DNA from 3 places in the Phyllobacterium sp. 1468 genome. Region 3 is predicted to be linked to each of the others. Evidence: predicted binding sites of a transcription regulator. Region 3 holds the regulator's gene; each other region holds the start of a gene.

Region 1 (8,055 bases), on a different contig from region 3:
GACTTGCTACGATCGTCTGACTATGGAAAACCGGACAAAACACGGACTTCTCCCGGTTCCGGCGTTGCCGGCCGCGAATGGACGGCGAGCCATCGTTTTCAACTCGTCAACGACTTTCTGTGCAAAAGAATTGGCTGAACAATTGAGAAAGATCATGGCCGATAACGACGATCCGCGCTTCCAGAATGACCAGCCGCGCATCCATCCATCCGCGCAGCTGAAAGGCGTCAAGCTTGGCAAATATACCGAAGTTGGCGAGCGCGTTGTCCTGCGCGATGTGACGGCTGGTAATTTTACCTATTTCGAACGGCACAGCGAGGGTATCTATGCCGATATCGGGCGGTTTTGCTCGATTGCCGCGAACGTTCGCATCAACGCACTCGAACATCCGATAGAGCGGCTGACGACGCACAAGATCAGCTACCGGCCAAACGAGTTCTTCAAATACCAAGGCATCGACAACGTCTTTCGCGCACGCCGGCAAGCGAAACGCGTCGGGATCGGCCATGATGTGTGGATCGGGCATGGCGCGGTAATCATGCCTGCAGTCCAGATTGGTCATGGCGCAGTCATTGGCGCCAACGCGGTGGTGACCAGGAATGTCGCACCCTATACGATCGTCGCAGGCAATCCGGCCCGGGTCCTCCGCCTTCGCTTCCCGGAAGAGATTGCCGCGCGGTTGCAGCGACTTGCCTGGTGGGACTGGCCTCCGGAAACGGTCTTCGAAGCCATTCCGGACATCCAGTCACTCGGCATCGAGGATTTCCTGGCGAAATGGGAGCGTTAAAACGCGTTCGCATTTGCTTGCAATCGTTCAGCGCAATATCCAACTGTACTTTGCTCTAACCCTCGGGAGTTTTCTATGAAGCGAACGCTTGCTGCCCTGGCCCTCCTAGGCGCCGCATTTCTTCCTGCTCAGGCCGAAGAAGTCGGCAAGGTCGGCGTCGACTGGCTCGGCAATGATATCGTCATCGATGCTGTCACCGATCCGAAGGTGCAAGGCGTTACCTGCCATCTCGCATCCTTCTCGCGGGGCATGATCGACCGGCTGCAGAAAGGCAACTGGTTCGAGGATCCGTCCAATGCCTCGATTTCCTGTCAGCAGACAGGACCGATCACGATTGGCGATATCGAGCTTGGAGAAGGCGGCGAGCGCGTTTTTTCCGAGCGCACCAGCCTTATCTGGAAGAAGCTCGTCATTACGCGCGTCTACGACAAGCCGAACAACACGCTCATTTATCTTGCCCATGCCACGCAGGTTCAGGATGGCTCGGCCAAAACCTCGATCTCGACGATCCCGCTTTTTGCGGGCAATGTCAGCTGGTCCAAAGGCAAGCCGGAATAGCGAGATTTCCGCACTTAAGGTGCCGCTATCATGGCGCGGGGTCATATCTGCCTGCAATGGCGCTGTGCGTGGTTCGACAAGCTCACCATGAGGGACGATTTTGATGGCAGGAAGCCAGATCCTGCACCGTTGAACGGAATTCTGCAATCAGTCCAACGCCCTCATGGTGAGCTTGTCGAACCACGTACAGCGCCATTGCCATAGATCATAACACCCTCGTATGCAGATCCATCCTATTGACAAATAGGATTTAAATCTTATTACTGAGCGCATTTAAGAACTAAAAGGATTTTTTTCATGGAATTTCAAATCAAGGACAACAGGCTTGCAGCGACTTCTTCCCGCGTAGAATTTGTGAGATCACCGAATATCGGAGGTCCGCTGAAGCCGAAATTTTTGATCATTCACTATACCGCAAGCGGGCCGGACGCCGACATCGCCAGATACTTTTCGCAAAAAGCGGCCAATGTTTCGGCCCATCTCGTCGTTCGCCGCGATGGGTCGGTCACGCAATGCGTGCCATTCAATGTCATCGCGTGGCATGCGGGCCAGAGCCAGTGGACGGGGAAGGGCGGCACCAGATATTCGGGGCTGAACAGTTCGGCTATCGGCATCGAAATCGAAAACTGGGGGCCGCTTGACAAGGGTGCTGGCGGCTGGGTGTCCTGGACCGGAGCGGCCGTTGATGGCTCGAAGGTCGTCGAAGCCCGCCATAAGTTCGGTGTGCCCAATTGCGGCTGGGAAATCTTCACCTCCGCGCAGATAGAGACCGTGACTGCCCTGGCGCAAGCAATCTGCAGCGCTTATGCCATCGAGGATATAATGGGTCATGATGATATCGCTCCCGGCCGCAAGTCCGATCCGGGTCCAGCCTGGGACATGGAAGCGTTCAAGGCGAGGGTAAGGGGCGGGGCCGAATATAGGAAAATCGAGGGTATTCGGATGCAGCAACGGACTGAGCGATAGCTCAAATCCCTTTCACAAAGCTGTCCAGCACGCGCTTTTGCCCGGCCTTGTCGAAATCGATCGTCAGCTTGTTGCCTTCGATCGATGAGACATTGCCATTGCCGAACTTGATGTGGAAGACGCGGTCGCCCACGTCGAAATTCGAGGGCGTTTCGCTGACGGATTTCGCCACCAGTTCACCATCGATCGTGCGGCCCTTCACTGAACCGCGTCCTGCGCCAAGGACGGAATCCGTTTCGCCGTAGCCGATGCGCTCAACTTTTGCGCCAGAACGTGAGCCCCAATTGTTGCGGGTCGCGTCGGAGCGGTTTTGCTGGGCGCGTTGCCAGCCGGGGGTCGAATAGGTGTTTTCGAATGGATCGGCGCGATCGAAGCGCGATTGGCCGTAACCGCCGCCCCGGCCGCCGTAGCCTCCGTAACTATCGCCGCCCGCCACCACGTCCACATGTGCTTCCGGCAGCTCTTCGAGAAACCGGGAAGGGATCGTCGATTGCCACAGGCCATGGATACGCCGATTTGAAACGAACCAGATATGCAGGTTCTTCTTAGCGCGCGTCAATCCGACATAGGCGAGGCGGCGTTCTTCTTCGAGACCCGAGCGGCCGCCTTCATCCAGCGCGCGTTGGTGCGGAAACAGGCCTTCCTCCCAACCCGGAAGGATGACCGTCTCAAACTCAAGGCCCTTGGCCGAGTGAAGCGTCATGATATTCACGGCATCGAGGTTTTCGTTCTGCTCGGCATCCATGACCAGCGCGACGTGTTCGAGGAAAGAGCGCAGCGACTCATATTCCTCCATCGAGCGGATCAATTCCTTCAGGTTTTCCAGCCGGCCCGGTGCCTCGGCAGAGCGATCCGCCTGCCACATGGCCGTATAGCCGGATTCGTCGAGGATTTTCTCGGCAAGCTCCGTGTGAGGGGTCGTGTCAATCTGCCCTTGCCAGCGCTGGAAATTTTCAACGACTTCGCGCAAGGCCGAGCGCGGCTTGGGCTTCAGCTCTTCCGTCTGGATCAGGTCCGCTGCCGCTTCGAGCATGCTGATGTCGCGAGCGCGCGCATAATCATGCACCTGCCGGATCGCTGCTTCGCCAAGGCCGCGCTTTGGCGTGTTTATGACGCGTTCCAGCGCGAGATCGTCAGCGCCTTGCGCCACGACGCGAAAATAGGCCAGCGCGTCGCGGATTTCGAGACGTTCGTAAAACCGTGGGCCGCCGACCACCCGGTAATTCAGTCCGAGCGTGACGAAACGGTCTTCGAACTCCCGCATCTGGAATGAGGCGCGTACAAGGATCGCTATATCGTTGAGCAGGTGGCCCTTGCGCTGCGCCTGCTCGATCTCTTCGCCGACAGCGCGCGCTTCTTCTTCCGAGTCCCAGGATGCGTGCACATTGACCTTCGCATCTTCAGGATTGGCCGCATCGGTAAACAGGGTTTTGCCGAGACGGCCTTCATTGTGCGAAATCAGGAACGAGGCCGTACCGAGAATATGCGCCGTCGATCGGTAGTTGCGCTCTAGCCGGATCACAACTGCGCCGGGAAAATCCTTCTCGAAGCGCAGGATATTGTCGACCTCCGCGCCGCGCCAGCCATAAATCGACTGATCATCATCGCCGACACAGCAGACATTCTTCGACCCCTGCGCGATCAGCCGCAGCCACATATATTGGGCGGTGTTGGTGTCCTGATACTCGTCGACGAGGATATAGCGAAACTTGGCGTGATATTCTTTCAGCACATCCGGGTAGGCGCGGAACATGCGGATCGGATGGCAGAGCAGATCGCCGAAATCGCAGGCATTCAGCGTCTTCAGGCGGTTCTGGTATGCGCTGTAAAGCTCGCGGCCCTTGCCATTGGCAAAGGCGCGCGCGTCGCCTTCCGGTATTTCGGAAGGGCCAAGCCCCTTGTTCTTCCAGCCGTCGATCATGAGCGCAAACTGCTTGGCGGGCCAGCGTTTGTCGTCGAGGCCCTCGGCCTGGATGATCTGCTTGATCAGGCGAACGACGTCATCGGTGTCAAGAATGGTAAAATCGGACTTGAGACCGACCAATTCCGCATGACGCCGCAGCAGCTTGACGCCGATCGAGTGGAAGGTGCCGAGCCATGGCATGCCCTCGACTGCACCGCCAACCAGAACGCCGATTCGCTCCTTCATCTCGCGGGCGGCCTTGTTGGTAAAGGTCACTGCCAGGATCTGACTTGGCCAGGCTTTGCCCAGCGAAAGGATATGCGCAATACGGGAGGTCAAAACGCGCGTCTTGCCCGTACCGGCACCAGCCAGGACGAGTACCGGACCTTCCGTCGTTTCAACCGCCAGTCGCTGTTCCGGGTTGAGCCCACTGAGGTAGGGTGGCGCCCCACGCGCTTGCATAGCGCGCGCGGCTATGCCCGAAGGCTGGCGCGGCGGCACATCAGCTTCGTCGAAAAACGGCATATCGTCAGGTAATCCGGACATTTGAACCCAATGTAGTGATTCGGTACCGAAAAACCAGAAAAATGCGATACAAAAAGAGAACGGGCCGGCTTAGGCACATCTTCTACACCTAAACTTGAAGTTGAAATATAGGCCAAGCGATATTGCGTCACCTGGATTTACGGCATACCCATTTTGATTGAGACGACTCTTGACTTGAGCACACCCTGACAGCCGCCGGCACGTTCGCAGCCGCCTGTCGGGGATCCATCGATCCTGATCGAGCTTGGAAAAGGACCCCCCGCCCCATGGCAATCACTCTGACAGCCGTTGTTTTCCTGTTGATCGCTGCGGCGCTAGGTGCCGGTGGTGTCTGGCTCGCGGTGCTGGGTGGCAGCTGGTATTATATCCTCGCTGCGCTGGCTTTCCTGATAACCTCCTATCTTCTCTTCCGAAAACGCCCCTCGGCGTTGCTTGTCTACGCGATCCTGGTGATCGGTACGCTTGGCTGGGCCATCTGGGAGATCGGCTTTGACTGGTGGCAGCTCGCGCCGCGCGGCGGTGCCATCATCCTGCTCGGGCTATGGTTGCTGACGCCGTGGATTCGCCGAGGACTGAATGCTGGCGCTGATGCACAGCGGACCTCGTGGGGGCCGGCCGTTCCTCTGCTTGTCAGCGTCCTCGCTGCACTTGTTGTGGCCGGCTACTCCATGATGGGGGATCCGAAGCAAATCACGGGAAAGCTCAGCGAGGAGGTTATCGTAACCGAGCCCGATCTTGGCGGCAACGTACCCGCCGACGATTGGCATCAATATGGTCGCACACCCTATGGCCAGCGCTATTCGCCGCTAAAAGAAATTACGCCAGACAACGTCAATCGCTTGCAGGTTGCCTGGACCTACCAGACCGGCGATGTGAAACTGCCCGATGATGTCGGTGAAACCACCTACCAGGTGACGCCGCTGAAAGTGCGCGACACGCTTTTTATCTGCACGCCGCACAACTGGGCCATTGCGCTCGATGCGGCGACGGGTAAGGAGAAGTGGAAGTTCGACCCGAATGTCGGGCTCAATCCTGATCGCCAGCACCAGACATGCCGCGGCGTCTCCTACTATGCGGATCCGGCTTTGCAGCCCGGCCAGCCTTGTGCCGAACGGGTTTATCTCCCGACCTCAGACGCGCGATTGATTGCCCTTGACGCGGCAAACGGCCAGATCTGCCCCTCTTTCGCCGACAAGGGCACCCTGCATCTGGAAAAAGGCATGCCATACGATCCGGCGGGCTATTATTATTCGACTTCACCGCCCGTCGTCGCTGCCGGCAAGATTATTGTCGGCGGCGCGGTCAATGATAATTACTCGACACATGAGCAGTCCGGCGTTATCCGCGCCTACGACATCAATACAGGCGCGCTCATCTGGAACTGGGATTCAGGCAATCCCGACGTGACGACGCCTTTGCCGGAGGGCCAGACCTACACCCACAATTCACCCAACAGCTGGTCGGTTTCAAGCGCCGATGAAAAGCTTGGGCTGCTCTTCGTTCCGCTCGGCAATCAGACGCCGGACCAGCTTGGTGCAGGACGGTCGGAGAATGTCGAGAAGTTCTCGTCGTCGATCGTTGCGCTTGATCTGAATTCCGGTCAGTTGCGCTGGGTACGCCAGACGGTTCATCACGATCTCTGGGACATGGATGTTCCTGCCCAGCCGACGCTGCTCGATATCAATACTGCAACGGGTGCCATTCCAGCACTCGTCGGGCCGACCAAGCAGGGCGACATCTACGTTCTCGACCGGCGCACTGGCGAGCCAATCCTGCCGATCGAGGAAGTTCCGGCGCCGACGGGTGCAATCGAGGGGGATCATACCGCTCCGACACAGCCGGTATCTGCTCTCAGCTTCATGCCGCAGCGTTTGACGGGCAAGGATATGTGGGGCGTGTCGATGTTCGACCAGCTGGCGTGCCGCATCGAGTTCCGCAGGCTGCGCTACGAAGGCCGCTACACGCCGCCATCGCTGCAAGGATCGCTGATCTATCCCGGCAATTTCGGCGTGTTCAACTGGGGCGGCATAGCTGTCGATCCCGGGCGCCAGATCATGTTCGGCATGCCGACCTATCTTGCCTTTACCTCAAAGCTGGTTCCCCGTGCCGATGTTCCGCCACCGGGCGACAACACCAAGGGCAGCGAGCAGGGTCTCAATCGCAATGAAGGCGCGCCCTATGCGGTCGTCATGGGACCATTTGTTTCGCCGCTCGGCCTGCCTTGCCAAGCTCCACCATGGGGCTATGTGGCCGGGGCCGACCTGCGCACCGGCAAGATCGCCTGGAAACACCGGAATGGTACAGTGCGGGATTCGTCGCCGTTGCCTTTGCCGTTCAAGGTCGGCGTTCCGGGCATTGGCGGTCCTATGATCACCGCCGGTGGCGTCGCGTTCCTTGGTGCTGCTGTGGATGATTATCTGCGCGCCTATGATGTCACGACCGGCAATCAGCTTTGGGAGGCACGCCTTCCGGCAGGCGGCCAGTCCACCCCCATGTCCTTCGCTTTGAATGGCAAACAATATGTCGTCATGGTCGCCGGCGGACACGGCTCGGTTGGAACCAAGCCCGGCGACTATGTCATCGCCTATACCCTGCCGAAGTAGGGTATGGTTGGATTTGAGAATGCCGCATCAGATGCCTGGCCGGAGGATTGCCTAAGGTTTCTTAACGTTGCGGGAGCTTCAAAGGAGCTCCCGTTTTCACCGTGCGGATGGCGAAATTCGAACGGATGTCCGCAACACCCGGAAGCAATAGCAGCTTTTCAGTGAGGAACCGCTCGTAGGCGCTCAGATCCTCGACAACCACTTCGGCGAGAAAATCCGCGGTTCCGGAAATGAGGAATGCGGCCGTCACTTCCGGCATGGCAATGAGCGCCGCCTGTTGCGCGTCCGAATTTTCGCGGCTGTGCTGCCCGACCTTGATTTCCACGAACACCGTCAAGCCGAGACCGACTTCCTTGCGGTCGATATCCGCACGGTAACCGCGGATGACCCCGGCCTTTTCCAGATTGCGGATACGGCGCAGGCAAGGTGACGGCGAAAGATTTACCTTCTCGGCAATCTCGACGTTCGTCGCCCGTGCATCCCCCTGCAGCGCTTCGAGTATCCCAATATCGAATTTATCCAGATTTGGCATAAATCGCCTTCTGCGCCCATCCAACTTATCAAATATTGCTGAAACGGTATCAAAGACAGCATCAACTTGCAAGGACATGCTCCTGCCTTCGGCGATATCCTGCCTTTCAACCGAAGATGTTCGGGCAATTTGAAAGGAAGTTCCGATGGTTGCTCTCAGC
Region 2 (8,055 bases), on a different contig from region 3:
GCATCGCAGATCCTCTGGCTGGCGGTGACATTTGCCGCATTTTACCTGTTCCTGTCCCGCGTGGTTCTGCCGCGCATCGGCGGTATGATCGAAACCCGCCGTGATCGCATCGCGACCGATCTCGATCAGGCCGCTCGCATGAAGCAGGATTCGGATGAGGCCTTTGCAGCCTACGAGCAGGAGCTGGCCGACGCCAAGAAGAAGGCCGGTGGCATTGCCCAGACGGCCCGTGATGAAGCCAAGGCAAAAGCCGACGCCGAACAGGCCGACATTTCGGCAGCCCTCGAGAAGAAATTGAGCGACGCCGAAGCCAGCATTGCCGCCATCAAGGACAAGGCGATGAAGGAAGTCGGTACGATTGCGGAAGATACTGCAAGCGAGATCGTCAAGAAGATCCTCGGCGGTAGCATCGACAAGGCTAGCATATCCGCCGCGGTCAAAGCTGTTCGGAGCTGAGGAGAACCACAATGGAATTCGACGCAACATTCTATGCCCTGGTCGGTCTCGTCATCTTCCTGGCGCTGATGGTCTATCTGAAAGTTCCGGCAGTCGTTAACAAATCTCTCGACGGTCGCGCTGATAAGATTCGCGACGAGCTGGAAGAAGCCCGCCGCCTGCGCGAGGAAGCGCAATCCTTGCTTGCGGAATTCCAGCGCAAGCGTAAGGAAGCCGAAAAGGAAGCGGGCGAGATCGTCGCGGCTGCCGAGCGCGAAGCGCATGGCCTTCTCGAAGAAGCCAAACAGAAGACCGAAGAATATGTCGCGCGCCGCAAGAAGCTCGCCGAGCAAAAGATCGCCCAGGCCGAGACCGAAGCCGTCAACGAAGTTCGGTCTTCCGCCGTCGATATCGCGGTCGCGGCGGCCAGCCACATTCTTGGCAAGAAGGTGGACGCCAAGACCTCGGCGGACTTCTTCAAGTCATCGCTGAGCGAAGTAAAATCCCGCCTCAACTAAGCTAAGAACGCGAACGGCGAACGTTCACGAAGCCGCCGAAAGGCGGCTTTTTTCATTCTCACCTTGATCTGAATCCGTAGACAGTTTGCGCAGGAATTCCTGAATCTTGCACAAGAATTGGCGATTCTGGACAAGAAATGGCGAATCTGGCGCAAGAATTTCAACCCATGAGGGAAATTTGGTGGTGCCAAGTTGAAATACTAGATTTGACGCTCTTTCAGCGGCGAGAAGCTAAAGCGGTGGAGGCCGACCACCGGACCATGCGCCTCCATGGCATTGCGGTGGTACTCCGTCCCATATCCGGCGTGCATTTCCAGACCATAAAGCGGAAAGTATTTGCCGGTCTGTGACATCATCCGGTCGCGTGTCACCTTAGCGAGGATGGAGGCCGCCGCGATCGATACGGAACGTTGATCGCCCTTGATCAGCGCCGTCGCCGGGCAGGGAAGCCCCGGGGCCACGTCGCGCCCGTCGATGAGCGCATGACCCGGAATGATTGCCAAGCCGCATACAGCCCGGCGCATCGCCTCCAGTGCAGCTTTCAGAATATCGGTTGCGTCGATCACCGGCGCAGAAATGCTCGAAACAGCGCAAGCAAACGCCGTTTCCGTAATAATATCAAACAGTTCCTCGCGGCGCTGCGCCGTCAGCCGTTTCGAATCGTCAAGGCCTTTTGGTATTTTCTTGGGATTCAAAATGACCGCGGCGGCTACCACTGGTCCTGCCAGCGGACCGCGTCCAGCCTCGTCTATACCCGCGATAAGCTCGATCCCGCTGCGCATAAGCTTCCGTTCGCTGGCAAAATCCGGTTTGCCAGGTTCGATAGGAAGAAGCAGAGAATCAGAACGCGATCGAGCCATGTTGCGACGAGCCTCGCATTCGCTCTGATTCTCTGCAAGCCCTTGGATAGCTGATAGGGCGGGGCTACCCAAGGGTTACGCCGGGCTAGGGGGGAGCCAGACGCAATTAACCCATTGATTTCATTATTAATCCATCCAAAACTCTCGCGACTGCAGCTTAAAAATTATAACAGCGACAATTGTTCGCTTCCGGGTGTGGCCTCGAACAAATCCGTCCTCAGCCGGCGCTTGTCCACATTGATGCCAAGTCGCTTGGCTGCTATTTCAAATCGCCTACCGATCTGCCAGGCATAGGGTCCCTCACCGCGCATGCGTTTACCCCATTCCGCATCGTAATCCTTGCCACCTCGCATTGACCGGACAAGCGAGAGAACGTGGCGGTAGCGATCCGGATAGTTGCGTAGCAGCCAGTCTTTGAAGATCGGGCTGACCTCCAGCGGCAGGCGCAAAAGCACATAACCAGCCTCTCTGGCGCCCATGGCGTGGGCACTGTCGAGAATACGTTCGATCTCATGATCGTTGAGGCCGGGAATGACCGGGGCAACCATCACGCTCACCGGAATACCGGCATCCGAGAGACTGCGAAGCGCTTGCAGGCGCCTCGTCGGTGTCGAGGCGCGAGGCTCCATCGTCCGTGCAAGCTTGCCATCGAGTGACGTCACCGAAAGCGCAACCTTGGCGAGGCCTTTCTCGGCCATGCGTGCAAGAATGTCCTGATCTCGCACAACCAACGCGGATTTTGTAACGATTCCAACGGGGTGTTGATGCGCCTCCAGCACCTGCAAGATGTCCCGCATGATGCGCCATTTCTTTTCCACAGGCTGATACGGATCTGTGTTCGTGCCGATCGCAATCGTCTTTGCCGTATAGCCGGGTTTGGACAATTCCTTGTCCAGCATCTTCGCCGCATCGGGCTTGGCAAACAGCCTGGATTCAAAATCCAACCCTGCCGAAAGACCCATATAGGTGTGGGTAGGGCGGGCGAAACAATAGATGCACCCGTGCTCGCATCCGCGATAGGGATTGATCGAACGGTCGAAACTGATATCCGGCGAGTCGTTGCGGGTGATGATCGTGCGGGGCTTTTCCACCTGCACTTCGGTCTTGAAAGGTGGCAGATCCTCGATGGTTTCCCAGCCATCATCGTAAACATGGCGGGTTTCCGCTTCGAACCTGCCGGTTGGATTGATGCCGGCTCCGCGACCGCGCCGCCGTTGATGGTCAACCCTCAGGCCAGCTTCCTCGATCAACGCGTTCGCATGTTGTGCACGGCCCTGACCAAAGGCAGCCTTGTCTGCTTGCACCACAATGTTCATTTGCCTTGTCTCCTTCGGCAGGGAGCGGAACGAGTCGCTCTTCATGGCCGCAACATGAATCTATTCCTAGCAAACTTTGAGAACAAAGCAAGAACAATCTTCACCGAAAGGAGTGATGGAAATTCCTATAATAATACTATATTGGCTCCTGATGATTTCCGTCCTGATTGAAACCCAAAATTCGGATGAGGCTTTGGCGAGGACGCTTGGCGGACTGGTGGGCGGCGCCGTGGAAGGTATTTTGAGCGATGTGATCATTATCGATCAGGGCTCTATTGATCAGACCCATCGTGTTGCCGATGCCGCCGGATGCATCTTTCTGCAGGACCAGACTTTAATCGATGGCTTCAGGCGGGCGCGTAGCGAATGGTTCCTGTTTCTCGAGCCGGGCGCGCGACTTCTGGATGGTTGGATGGAGCCTACGGCAGTCCATGTGGAGCGGATGCAGGGTCCTGCTTGCTTTACCCGCTCCCACACTCATCGCAGGCCGTTTCTTAGCCGCGTATTCTCTCCGGGAAACCCGTTGGCTGATGGGCTGCTAATTTCGAAGCGCCAATCAATGGCATTGTTCAGCCCAGGAAAGAGGGCGGCCGATATTGCGCGCGGGCTTGCGATGAAACGGCTTAGGGCGGAGATTATTCCGGCCTCGTCAGCAAAAACCTAGCCCTTGCCGCTGCGCGTCAGATGTTCATCCAGCCGCGGCATGATCTCGACGAAATTGCACGGCATGTGCCGGTAATCCAGCTGATACTGCAGAATATTATCCCAAGCGTCTCTGCAGGCGCCGGGCGAACCGGGCAGAACGAAAATGAAGGTCGCGTTGATGACGCCGCCGGTTGCCCGCGATTGAATCGTCGAAGTGCCGATCTTGTCATAGGAAATGCGGTGGAACACTTCGGAAAAGCCGTCCATACGCTTTTCGAAGATTGCCTCAAGTGCTTCCGGGGTCACATCGCGGCCGGTAAAGCCGGTGCCGCCGGTGGTGATGATCACGTCGATTTGCGGGTCTTTTGACCATAGAAGCACGCGATCCCGAATTTTCTTGGCGTCATCGGTAACGATGGTGCGCTCTGCCAGTATATGACCTGCGGCGAGAAGCCTCTCCGTCAGAGTGGTCCCGGATTTGTCATCTTCGAGCGTGCGTGTATCGGAAACCGTCAGAACAGCGATCTTTACCGGCAGAAATGGTCGTGACTCATCGATCCGGGCCAAGATCATCTCCTCCCATAATATTGTGTGTGGCGACAATGAACCAACCCGGCTGAACCCGCTTGAGTGCCGCTGCCGCAGCCTCGGCCTCTCGGTCGTTGTCATAAATTGCAAAGCAGGTACCTCCGGAACCGGACATGCGCACCAGGAGAGGATCCGTATTGCGCAACGCCTTCATGGCATCGCCGATTGTCGTAGTGAGCTTTTCAGCTGCCGGATAGAGATGGTTGTCCGTCTTCCCCAGATAGAGGCAGACATCGCGCACGCTGGAGAGCTCGGGCAGCCCGGGAAGAGGCTGGTTGTCGCGGTTTACAAGCGCCGAAAAAACTTGAGGAGTTGAGGTTGCTACACCACCATTGACGAGGACCATCGGCAAATGCGGAAAGTCGCCGATGCCTTCGATCTCCTCGCCGATGCCTCGTGCAATCAATGGCTGGCCATACAGGCACATTGGGACATCCGCGCCCAAGGTCAGGCCGATTGCGGCCAGTTCGTTCGTTTCGACGCCCCAGAGCGCTGCCAGCGCCTGCAAAGTGGCTGCGGCATCACTCGAACCGCCGCCAATACCCGAAGCGACCGGAAGGTGCTTTTCAAGATGAATGGCAACAGGAGCGGCCTTTTCGGGATACCAGGCGCGCAGAGCATTCCTTGCCCTGAGTACGAGGTTGGTATCGTCATCGGGCAAGCCGCGTCCGAAAGGGCCTGACACTTCGAAGGTGTCGAATGGCGCCGGTTTTACGCTCACCTTGTCGCCGACACGCGCAAATACAACGAGGCTGTCGAGCAGGTGATAGCCGTCATCCCTGCGCCCGGTCACATGCAGGGCAAGATTGATCTTGGCCGGGGCGATCAAGCTGATCGTACGCTCTGGTGCCTCGGGCGATAATATAGGCGCAGTTCTGTTTCCCGGTTGCCGAGACAATCCACGCGAAAGGTTGCGAGGCCGAGGTTCAATCATAGGACGAAGCGACCTGACAAAGTGGTTGGCCGTCAGTCGGCAACCCGAAGGGCCGGGTGACTTCGAGCCCAATCCATCGGGCTTCGGCATCGTCCGATGCAAAGGCATCGGCCTTTTCAAATCCCTTGACCCTGTCCACGAATTCCCTCCGGGAGAACGCGTCAATATTGTCGCCCGAGGCTCTACTATCCAGCATTTGAAATCAGTCTTTGCGCAAACGGTATTCGCCCGTCTCGGGATCCTGCACCAATGTTCCTTGCGCACGATTCTGCACTTCTTTTTCCGCCTCGCGCACCCGCTCCGAAACGCGCTGCGCCTCTTTCTTGAACGAGCGATAGCCGTAAAAGGCCGCACAGCCGACCAGAGCGAAAAAGATCAATTGTGGCATCGTCCCAACCTCGAAAACCAGATGTTCTGAGTATTAATAGCACGCCGCCGCGCGCTTGCCAAAAATTCGCGGCGCTCAGATCATAGCCCAAATCGCGACCAAAGCGCCCGTTCCTCGGCTGCACTGATCACCCCGTTGGCCAGATTGGCTCCAAGCGCCTCAATTCTGGTTTCGGTAGAAGGAATCTTGCGTCCGAACATGCCGCGTGGCTGCGTGATCAATTTTAGCCGGGTCTTGGGGCCGTATTGTGACTGCAGATAAGATCTTATATCACCAAGCCCATCGACAAGTCCAAGTTCGAGGCCCCGCGTTCCCGTCCAGAAGAGGCCCGTGAACAGGTCGGAATTATCGCTCAGTTTCTCGCCCCGCCGTTCTTTGACGAGATTGATGAAAGTCTCGTGGATTTCGAGCTGAAGCGCCTTCAAATGCTCGATATCTTCCTTGTTTTCGGGCCGGAACGGATCAAGCGTTGCTTTGTTCTTTCCCGCGGTATGTACCCGGCGCTCAACGCCAATTTTCTTGATGAGTTCGGTGAATCCAAAACTTGCCGAGACGACGCCAATGGAACCGACGATGGAGGAGGGGTCGGCTATGATTTCATCCCCGGCTGCAGCGATCATATAGCCTCCCGAGGCGGCGACATCCTCGACGAACATATAAACTTTCTTGTTCTTTTCCGTAGCCAGATCGCGAATGCGCCGGTAGATCAGACGCGATTGAACTGGCGATCCACCCGGGGAATTGATGGAGATTGCGACAGCGGGTGCGACTTTTTCTGCAAAAGCCTTCTCCAGGACAGCGGCCGTCGATGCAAGCGAGAGATTTTGCCGGAAGGGGCCACCGCCAGACATGATCACGCCGTGCAGGCGAACAACCGGAATTTCCTGATAGTCGGGGCGCCAGCGACGGGGCAATAGTTTCCGGATAAATCGAGCCAAGCGTGTCTCCTGTGGCTATGCGTTGTCAGAACCATGTAAGCCGCGTGCAGAAAATCACAATGGTGCTAGGGAGAGATTCGATCATATTGAACCAGTTCTGTTTCACGGATGGCGGGACGATCCACGCGAAAGTGGGCGCGGCGGCTGTCTGTCCATCTTGCGATGCCGCCTGACAAAGTGGTTAGCCGCCAGCCGGAAGCCCCAAGAGCTCTCCGGCAGACGGTGCAATATGGTCGAATCTCGCTCAGTCTAAAAAAGCGATGCCAATCCATTATTGATGGCAATTGCCCGCTCGGTGAATGCATTTCCGGTTTCATGGTGCAAGACAAGGGCAGGATAGAGTGATAGCCCCGCGCGGCTTCCCCTGATACCTTTAATGACAACGCGAATGGCGGCGTCCTGCGGTCTTGGCTGTACGGGAACGATGATCAGCCCGCCAAAGCGTCCCTCAAGCGCATCGAGCAAATCCGTTATCGAGGTTGGCCGCGCGATGATCCCGATCGATCCGCCGGGCTTCACGATGGCAGCCGCGGTCCTCACCCATTTTTCCATCATGTCTTTGGTCATGACATGTGCCTCCGCCTTTACCGGGTCGGGCGTGGCGCGGTCGCTAGGCTGATTGAAGGGTGGGTTCATTATGGCGAAGTCAAAGCTGTTGTCGGCAAGTCCGGCGGCAACGCGGGCCTTGCCTGTCAATGTTACGTCTGTCTGCATCACCTCGGCGCGCGCGGAAAATGCGTTGTTTTCAGGCAGTGCCAGCGAACTGCGTGCAAAGTCAGCCATGAAGTCCGATCGTTCTATCAAAACCGCTGTTGAGCCCTTGCAGCGGGAGAGCACCGCAAGGCCTGCGGCACCGGCACCTGCGCCAAGATCTGCGACCCGTCCGGCAAAATCAGTCGGCACCATGCTGGCGAGGATCATCGCGTCCACACCGGAACGGTGCCCCTTTGCCGCGGGCTGCAACAGGTAAAATCTGCCGCGATGAAACGCATCCTTCGTCTGTGGGGCGTCGGCAAGCATAAATCAGTCGCGAAGCTCCTGTTCGATACCCGCGTCTATGAGCAATTGTCGCACTTCTTGTTCGCGGTCGCCATCAACCATGATGCGGCGCCCGAGAATACCAAGCGAACCCTCAAGAACGCTCATGTTCGAATCGGCGACGAAGTGGTTTATCTTCGCTTCCTTCAGCAGTGATTCGACAAAAGAGATTAAAACCGGATCATTTGTGCGCAGTATTTCAATCATTTTGACTACCGTTGCAGGGTAGCGCAAAGCGCGTTGCCCTGATTGTATGAAGCAGTGCATGGCCTTATCACGAATTTGTCACCCTTATGCAAATTTTGCGCGCCAATTCGCCGCTTGCGGGTTACAGGCTGTCAAAATAAGGTGTCGCCGCATCAGGCCAGAACCGCAGGGAGTTTCGTTTTGGGCGT
Region 3 (8,055 bases):
CGGTCCAATGGTCCCCTTTTTGATGGGTAAGGAGAATTCGTGACCATTCAGGTCGATGTTGACGCTGTTTTCAGACATTGCCGTTCCTTTCTTGCTTCGACTTGCGCTGATCGAGCGCAAAAGCATCTACCTCGAATGAGGCCATAATCTTATCTTGTCAGGCACGACACCGTACTCGAAAGGTACGATGTTGCAATGCAAAAATGCGCTCAAATTAGCCGTGCTATTGCCCTTTTGCCTGATCCTCTATGCGGCCAAGGGATTCCTCTCTTCCCAAGACTGCCAATACATCGAAAACACCCGGAGACGTTGCTCTTCCAGTCAAAGCTGCGCGCAAGGGTTGCGCGATTTTACCGAGTTTCAGCCCCGTTTTTTCGGCGTAAGCCCGCACTGCAGCATCGAGCGGCTCAGCGCTCCATTCATCAACCGCGGCAAGGTTCGGAAGTACGCCGGAAAGAATGCTCCGGCCTTCCTCGTTAAGCAAGCCGTAGGCTTTTTCATCAAGTGCAAGCGGCCGCTTTGCGAAAAGATACTTTGCGCTGTCCGCAAGCTCGACCAAGGTCTTCGCGCGCTCCTTCAGGCCCGGCATCGCGGCGAGCAGTTGTTTTTTCTTGTTGTCGTCCAATCGCGACAGCATCTCCGCGCCACCCTCGATTTCCGGCAGTATATCGATCATGGCCTTGACCAGGTCCGCATCGTCCGAGATGCGCATGTAATGGCCGTTGATCGCCTCAAGCTTCTGGAAGTCGAAGCGCGATGCGCCCCGGTTGATGTCCGAGATTTCAAACCACTGGATCATCTGTTCGTCGGACATAATCTCGTCGTCGCCATGGCTCCAGCCGAGACGCACGAGATAATTGCGCAGCGCTGCCGGCAGATAGCCCATGGCGCGATAAGCCTCCACCCCAAGCGCACCATGCCGCTTCGACAGTTTTGCGCCATCCGCGCCGTGAATGAGCGGTATGTGGCCCATTACCGGCACGTCCCAACCCATAGCGTCGTAGATAACCGTCTGTCGTGCCGCATTGGTCAAATGATCGTCGCCACGAATAATATGGGTAACTCCCATGTCATGATCATCTACGACGACAGCGTGCATATAGGTCGGATTGCCATCGGAGCGCAGGATGATGAAATCGTCGAGATCCTTGTTGGGGAACCGGACATCGCCCTGAACCTGGTCGCGAACGAGTGTTTCGCCCGTCTGAGGCGCCTTGATGCGGATGACCGGCTTGATACCTTCGGGTGCTTCCTTAGGATCGCGATCCCGCCAGCGTCCGTCATAACGCGGTGGGCGGCCTTCAGAGCGGGCTTTCTCGCGCATTTCCTCAAGCTCGGCCTGTGAAGCATAACAATAATAGGCCTTACCGCGGGTAACGAGCTCCTCCGCAATTTCCCGGTGGCGCGGCGCGCGCTCATATTGCGACACGGCATCACCGTCCCAATCAAGACCCAGCCATTTCAAACCGTCGAGAATGGCGGTTACGGCAGCTTCCGAAGAGCGTTCTCGATCCGTGTCCTCGATACGCAGCAACATCTTGCCGCCCGTATGCTTGGCATAAAGCCAGTTGAACAGGGCGGTGCGGGCGCCGCCGATATGCAAATAACCGGTTGGGGAGGGTGCGAAACGGGTGACAACGGACGATGACATAAGGTCTCCAGCAGGTGCCCGGCGTATTAGCCGAACGTCCAATCGAATTGATCTGGCGTTCATGTAGCATAGCACCGCTGCTGTGCAAGGGCACTGGCAGAACCGGAAAGCAAATGGAAGGTCCCGCTACCAGAACAAAGACCAGAGAACAGCAGTTTTTTCTCCGTCCCGACAGCGGCGGTTATGAAATCGCGACTCAAACAACGACCATTGAATTAGTCGTTGAAAAGGAAAACTGGCCTGCGAGGCTGCGTGGACTTGGCAATTCTGCACGAACGCAGCTTCAGTCTGTGCATCTTGCGATTCCCAAGGCGTTCAACTGCGAGGTCGATCGCGGTACGCTGTTTCTGTTCTTACCTGTCTTTGCGGGTACTGGCGCACTTTTCTATTTTAATGCGGCTGCCGAACCGAGGCTAAGTGCCATCCTTTCAGGGATGACTTTTCTCACCGGTTGCCATGCCTTGGCGCAGGCACGGCCCATGTTGCGGCTTGTTCTACTATTCGCGATCGCCCTGGTGTCCGGCATGCTTTTCGGCAAAGTTGAAACGATCCGAACCGGAACCCGAATGCTTGGCTCGGAAGTCACGACGCGGATGACGGGCCGCGTCAATGCCATGTCGCGAGACGCAAAGGGTGGATGGCGTCTGACCATGGATGTGATTTCGACAGCACGGCCGGCACTTAAATATGGTCCGGACCGCGTTACTGTCTCGGCAAGATCGGTGCCCCGTGACCTGAAGGTCGGCGATGGTATCAAAGGACTCGTTCACCTGCGGCCGCAGTCAGGTCCGATGCGGCCGGGCAATTATGATTTCGCCTTCAATAGTTACTACAGGGGGGTCGGTGCCAGCGGATTTGTGCTGGGGAAGCTTGAAATAGCGCCTGTGGCTTTAGACACAGGGCCTGTTGCTACAATATTGATGGCGATTGCCAACGTCAGGCAGCAACTCACCCAGCGCATCTTGCATACCATCAGGGGCGAACCCGGTGACATCGCTGCGTCGCTGATCACCGGCCAGCGCGATGGTATCAGCGACGAAACCAACAACGCTTTTCGCTTGAGCGGACTTTCGCATATTCTGTCGATCTCCGGCTTTCACATGGCGCTGGTGGCGGCAACGATCATCGGCTCGCTACGCGCGATCATGGCGTTTTTCCCGGGATTTTCGGCGCGGTTTCCCGTGAAGAAATTCTCGGCGGCGATCGCCTTGGCGGGTTCCGCATTCTATTTGCTGCTGTCGGGCTCCGACGTTGCGGCCCAGCGCAGTTTCGTCATGCTCGCTGTGATGCTCCTGGCGGTGACCGTTGACCGGGCGGCGATATCGATGCGCAATCTCGCCATTGCGGCGTTGGTCACCACGGTGATCTCACCGCACGAAATCCTGGGGCCAAGCTTTCAGATGTCGTATTCGGCGACTGCCGCCTTGATTGCATTTTATAGCTGGTGGTCCCGGCGGCAGGGAAGGCCGGCCTTCCGCAAAGGTGCGTCCGGCCATTTGCTTTTCGCGCTGCCAATAAAGGCCGTGAACCATATCGGCGCGATTGCCATGACATCCCTGGTAGCCGGGACCGCGAACTCAATCTTTGCGGCTTATCATTTCAACAATACGGCACCATTCGGCCTTATCGGCAACGCTCTCGCGCTTCCGGTCGTTTCAGTTTTTGTCATGCCATTTGCCGTGCTCGGCTTGCTAGCCATGCCATTCGATCTTGATTGGCTACCGTTTACGGTCATGGGACGGGGCATCGAGGTCGTCATCGCTCTTGCAAAAATGGTCGCTTCGCGCTCTCCCAGCGGCAATCTCGGCCTTATGCCGCAAAGTACCTTGCTTCTCATGAGCATTGGTCTTGTGATGTTGTTGTTTCTGTCGACGCGTCTTCGACTGTGCGGCATACCGTTGTTGTTGGGCGCAGCCTTGCTGATGGTGCGCGCGCAAGAGCCGCAGATCATTGTTTCAGAGGACGGAAAACTGGTCGCATTGCGCACCGATGACGGCAATCTGTCGGTCAATCGAACATCCGGCAGTGCATTCACTCTAACCAATTGGCAGCAGGGCTATGGAATAAACGAGGTGGTGAAGCCGTTGAAGGCTGGTGCACTTTCCAAAGAAATGCAGTTTGAGTGTTCTGAAAAAGTTTGTACCGCACGCGAGCCCGGTGGATTGATAATTGCCTATACGGACGAAGCTGCGCAGAGGTCATCTGCCTGCCAGGAGGGAGATATAGTTGTTCTGGCTTACGCCGGCGGTACGACGGCATGCGAAGACAAGAACATATTGGTACTTACCAAGCTTGATCTTGCACTGCACGGTGCCGCAGAGATTAATTTAGAATCGCGCGAGCTCATTAGACCACCCAGCGAAAATGACTCACCGGAGGTCAATCTTGCCGAGGCTAACGCTTCTCGCGCCCGGCGCCTTAAGACCGCCACCATCAATTACGCTGTAGGAGCACCGGTCCGGCCGTGGAACGCCTATCGAACCTATTCGCGTGCCGCACGCAACATCGAGGACGACACATCCCGCAAACACGTGAATGCTGATCAGACATTGGGCTGCGAAAAGCCGGGCGATTGTTAGGTCTTGAACTCATAAATCGGGGGAAAGACCCCATCGCGCCTCTCCTCGCATGCTCTCGCCGTTTCGAGCGCCATTTCGATAAGATCTATGAGTTTACGACCTAGTATCGCCGAATAAGACCTACCAGCTTTCCTTGAACCTGAACGCGATCCGGTCCGAAAATCCGGGTCTCATAAGCCGGATTCGCCGCCTCGAGGGCGATCGACGCTCCTTTACGGCGGAAGCGCTTCAGGGTTGCCTCTTCGTCGTCGACCAGTGCGACAACGATCTCGCCCGGATTGGCAGTATCGCCACGCTTGATCACGACCGTATCGCCATCGAAAATCCCAGCCTCGATCATCGAATCGCCTTTGACTTCAAGTGCGTAGTGTTCGCCGCTTCCTATCATGTCCGGGGGCAGGCCGATCATATGGGTCTGGTTTTGGATTGCCGAAATCGGCACACCAGCGGCGATGCGGCCCATGACCGGGATGCTGACGACCGTCGACGCGCTTATCTCGTCGGAGGAACGCGCTTGTGGCCGGGCGGGGGTGACATTTCGGCCAAGGCTTCCCTCGATGACACTCGGGGAGAATTTCCGTTGAGCGTTGAGGCCGGGAGCGATGGAGTCGGGCAGGCGCAAAACCTCCAGCGCTCTCGCACGGTTTGCAAGCCGACGAATGAAGCCCCGCTCTTCGAGAGCAGTGATCAGTCGGTGGATGCCGGATTTCGACGCAAGATCCAATGCATCCTTCATTTCGTCGAACGAAGGTGGGATGCCTGTCTCCTTCAAACGCTCGTGGATGAAGAGCAGAAGTTCATGTTGTTTACGCGTGAGCATCGGCGATCCTTTGCGTGGAATCGGAAAAAAACAAAACCAGAACAAACACTATCTGTTCCAGTTGTGTTCCACAAGGATTAATATGTGGTGTATGGAAGCCGAGAAACGCGGATCAGGTGTTACTTAGCCGGAATAACCGGCGGGCCGCTGGATTGGCGTAGAATGAGCTCAACCGGCCAAACTTCGTGGATGGTCTCCGGCGGTTCGCCATCAAGCAAGCGGACAAGCATTTCTGCAATCCGCGTACCGGCCGTTCTTATCGAAGAACGTGTCGTTGTCATCGCCGGAACCATGTTGCTGGCATTGAGGTAAGGAAAGACGTCATCGTGAGCAATGATCGAAACGTCCTTGCCAAGCTGGTAGCCCTTGGCGCGGATTGCCCGGGAAACGCCCAGGGCTGTCATCATCGACCCAGCGAGAATGGCGGTTGGATGAGGCTTCAGGGACAGGAAACGTTGTGTTTCACGGAAACCGATCTCGTCGGAAAAACAGTCGTGCACGATGAAATGCGGGTCGATCGAAATACCGCGTTCGTTAAGCGCATTACGATAGCCTTCCTCACGGTGCTCCGAGAAGGTGAAGCCCTTGAGACCATCGATCATGGCAATGTGCTTGTGGCCAAGATCGAGCAGATGCGACGTCGCTTGATAGAAGGCACCCTTATTGTCGATATCCAACCAGGCGTGCGGTGCATCTATGTTCGTCCGCCCGTGAAGCACAAAAGGAAATTGCGCTTCGGCAAGCATGGCAACGCGTTCATCGACGAGCGAGGGGTGCGAGACAATCATCGCGTCGACGCGCTTGCTGGAAATCAGACGCCTATAGGCCGAAATCTCATCATTGTTGATCAGGGGGGTGATGAGAAAATCGATTTCGTCACGCGAGAGGCGCTCTGCAAGGCCGGATAAGAATTCGCTGGTATGCGGGCCGAAACGCTCGCTGCTGTGAATAGGCACGACAATTCCAATCGCGCCGACACGTCCCATCGCCAGGCGCCGCGCATTGGCGTTGGCGCTATAACCGAACTTGAGGGCGGCCTTGTTGACCCGCTCCCTTGTTGCCTCGTTGACTTCCGGATAGCCATTGAGTGCGCGGCTAACGGTCGTTTGCGAGAGGCCAAGTTGTTCGGCCAGTTCCTTGAGTTTCATATCAGACGATCCAGGCATTTTTTTATCAGATGAGCTCAACTATAGCGCAGTTTCGAAGCGCTTTGGAAATAATTTCAACTCAAGATGGAAGCGGTTAGAAATTACACACCGCATTATTTGCTGGATCACGGCAGACGTTGCATATTCCAACTTGACAGCAGGGCCGGCCTTTGCCACCTTTTGCCCAAAGCGCTTTGGATTTTATTTTTGCGTTGATGCTCAAAGTGTTTGAGGAGGAGTTTTCATAAATTGGAACGGCGCACCGCCAACGCGCGTTGTTCCATCTTGGATCTACGGGAGGAAATCATGAGAGCGAAATTAATCCTTGCGGGCCTCTTGGCCACAACGTTGATCTGTTCGGGCGCGTTCGCCGCCGACCTTTCAATCGTCTCCGGTGATACGGGTAATGGGCGCGAGTTCCTGCGCAAGCAGCTCGATCGTTTCGAAAAGGAAACCGGCAACAAGGTCAAAATTGTCGCCATGCCTGCAAACAGCTCCGACCAGTTTGGCCAGTACAGGCTTTGGCTTGCCGCCGGGAACACGGACATCGATGTCTACCGCACTGATGTGATCTGGGCGCCGCAATTGGCCGACCAGTTTCTTGATCTGACAGAAGCCATGAAAGATGTCGTCGATCAACACTTTCCATCGATGATCCAAAGCCAGACGGTTGACGGCAAACTCGTTGCCATGCCGATGTATACTGACGCGCCCGCCTTCTACTACCGCAAGGATCTTCTGGAGAAATACAAGAAGCCGGTTCCCAAAACCTGGGACGAAATGGCTGCGACCGCCAAGGACATCCAGGAGGGTGAGCGCCAGGCTGGTAACAAGGCGATGTATGGCTTTGTTTTCCAAGGTAACGCTTACGAGGGCCTGACTTGTAACGCACTTGAATGGATCAAGTCTTCTGGCGGCGGCCAGATTATCGAGCCCGACGGTACGATCTCTATCAACAATCCAGAAGCAGTCGCCGCAGTCGACAGGGCAAAGGGGTGGATCGATACGATCTCTCCAAAGGGTGTCCTTGCCTACACCGAAGAGGAGAGCCGCGGTGTCTGGCAGACGGGGAATGCCGTCTTCATGCGCAACTGGCCTTATGCCTATGCATTGGGCAATGGTCCGGACAGCGCCATTAAAGGCAAGTTCGACGTGACGACCCTGCCAAGCTCGAAAGAGGGGCAGAGTTCTGCAGCGACGTTGGGCGGCTGGAACCTCGCCATCTCAAAATATACAAAATCACCCGAGGAAGCGATCAAACTGGTAAAATTCCTGGCCGCGCCTGAACAACAGAAGGAACGGGCGATCGAGATCGCCAACTTGCCGACGCTGAAGGCTCTCTATGACGATAAGGATATTGCTGCGGCTCAACCGGTAATCACGAACTGGAAGCCAGTATTCGAGACAGCCGTGCCTCGTCCATCCGCGCCCACGAAGGTCAAATACAACGAGGTGTCATCGATGTTCTGGAGCGCGGTCCACGACACGTTGTCCGGCAACGGAACTGCTGCAGACAATCTTGAGCTTCTGGAAGCCAAGCTGACGGAACTTCAGGGTGGTAGCTGGTAATCCCTGCCAGTCGACGGTGCGAATGGACTTATCATACATCATTCGCACGATTGTCTGATCAACCTGAATGTAACCTCCGCGGGCAGGAATTTGATGACAGCGTCTCCCACTGTACGTTCGGAACTCTTGCGTCAGCGCTCGCGCTCCGCACGATTGTTTCTTCTTCCAATGATTTTGGCTTTGGCGGTTGTTGCGGGTTGGCCGCTCTTTCGAACGATCTATTTTTCCTTCACTGATGCCTCGCTGACCAACATCGATGCGGCCAAATGGGTAGGCTTCAAGAATTAT

The links. The regulator LexA, encoded in region 3, represses DNA repair genes until DNA is damaged. The targets are predictions, from matches to a motif close to TGTTCNNNNTGTGTTCNG.
Region 1: J2X72_RS08585 (UvrD-helicase domain-containing protein) is a predicted target of LexA. The motif match lies at 4,805-4,822, and genes of this name have one in related genera.
Region 2: J2X72_RS11520 (glycosyl transferase family 2) is a predicted target of LexA. The motif match lies at 3,208-3,225, and genes of this name have one in related genera.

Annotation. Positions count from the first base shown of each region.
Region 1 covers NZ_JAVDSX010000002.1:648,730-656,784, reverse strand. Annotated here, with positions in the region: gene J2X72_RS08600 (DapH/DapD/GlmU-related protein) at 155-787, shown strand; gene J2X72_RS08595 (CreA family protein) at 863-1,345, shown strand; gene J2X72_RS08590 (N-acetylmuramoyl-L-alanine amidase) at 1,643-2,311, shown strand; gene J2X72_RS08585 (UvrD-helicase domain-containing protein) at 2,313-4,760, opposite strand; gene J2X72_RS08580 (glucose/quinate/shikimate family membrane-bound PQQ-dependent dehydrogenase) at 5,027-7,363, shown strand; gene J2X72_RS08575 (Lrp/AsnC family transcriptional regulator) at 7,425-7,895, opposite strand; gene J2X72_RS08570 (DMT family transporter) at 8,041-8,055, shown strand, end outside.
Region 2 covers NZ_JAVDSX010000003.1:486,695-494,749, forward strand. Annotated here, with positions in the region: gene J2X72_RS11500 (F0F1 ATP synthase subunit B) at 1-456, shown strand, start outside; gene J2X72_RS11505 (F0F1 ATP synthase subunit B) at 468-953, shown strand; gene J2X72_RS11510 (ribonuclease HII) at 1,154-1,813, opposite strand; gene J2X72_RS11515 (PA0069 family radical SAM protein) at 1,978-3,129, opposite strand; gene J2X72_RS11520 (glycosyl transferase family 2) at 3,245-3,793, shown strand; gene moaB (molybdenum cofactor biosynthesis protein B) at 3,790-4,341, opposite strand; gene J2X72_RS11530 (4-(cytidine 5'-diphospho)-2-C-methyl-D-erythritol kinase) at 4,325-5,227, opposite strand; gene J2X72_RS11535 (hypothetical protein) at 5,289-5,435, opposite strand; gene J2X72_RS11540 (hypothetical protein) at 5,499-5,684, opposite strand; gene J2X72_RS11545 (S49 family peptidase) at 5,765-6,622, opposite strand; gene J2X72_RS11550 (methyltransferase) at 6,872-7,642, opposite strand; gene J2X72_RS11555 (DUF2007 domain-containing protein) at 7,646-7,867, opposite strand; gene J2X72_RS11560 (polyprenyl synthetase family protein) at 8,048-8,055, shown strand, end outside.
Region 3 covers NZ_JAVDSX010000012.1:53,276-61,330, reverse strand. Annotated here, with positions in the region: gene gltA (citrate synthase) at 1-78, opposite strand, end outside; gene gltX (glutamate--tRNA ligase) at 224-1,651, opposite strand; gene J2X72_RS23220 (ComEC/Rec2 family competence protein) at 1,765-4,230, shown strand; gene lexA (transcriptional repressor LexA) at 4,331-5,050, opposite strand; gene J2X72_RS23210 (substrate-binding domain-containing protein) at 5,170-6,198, opposite strand; gene J2X72_RS23205 (ABC transporter substrate-binding protein) at 6,505-7,767, shown strand; gene J2X72_RS23200 (sugar ABC transporter permease) at 7,861-8,055, shown strand, end outside.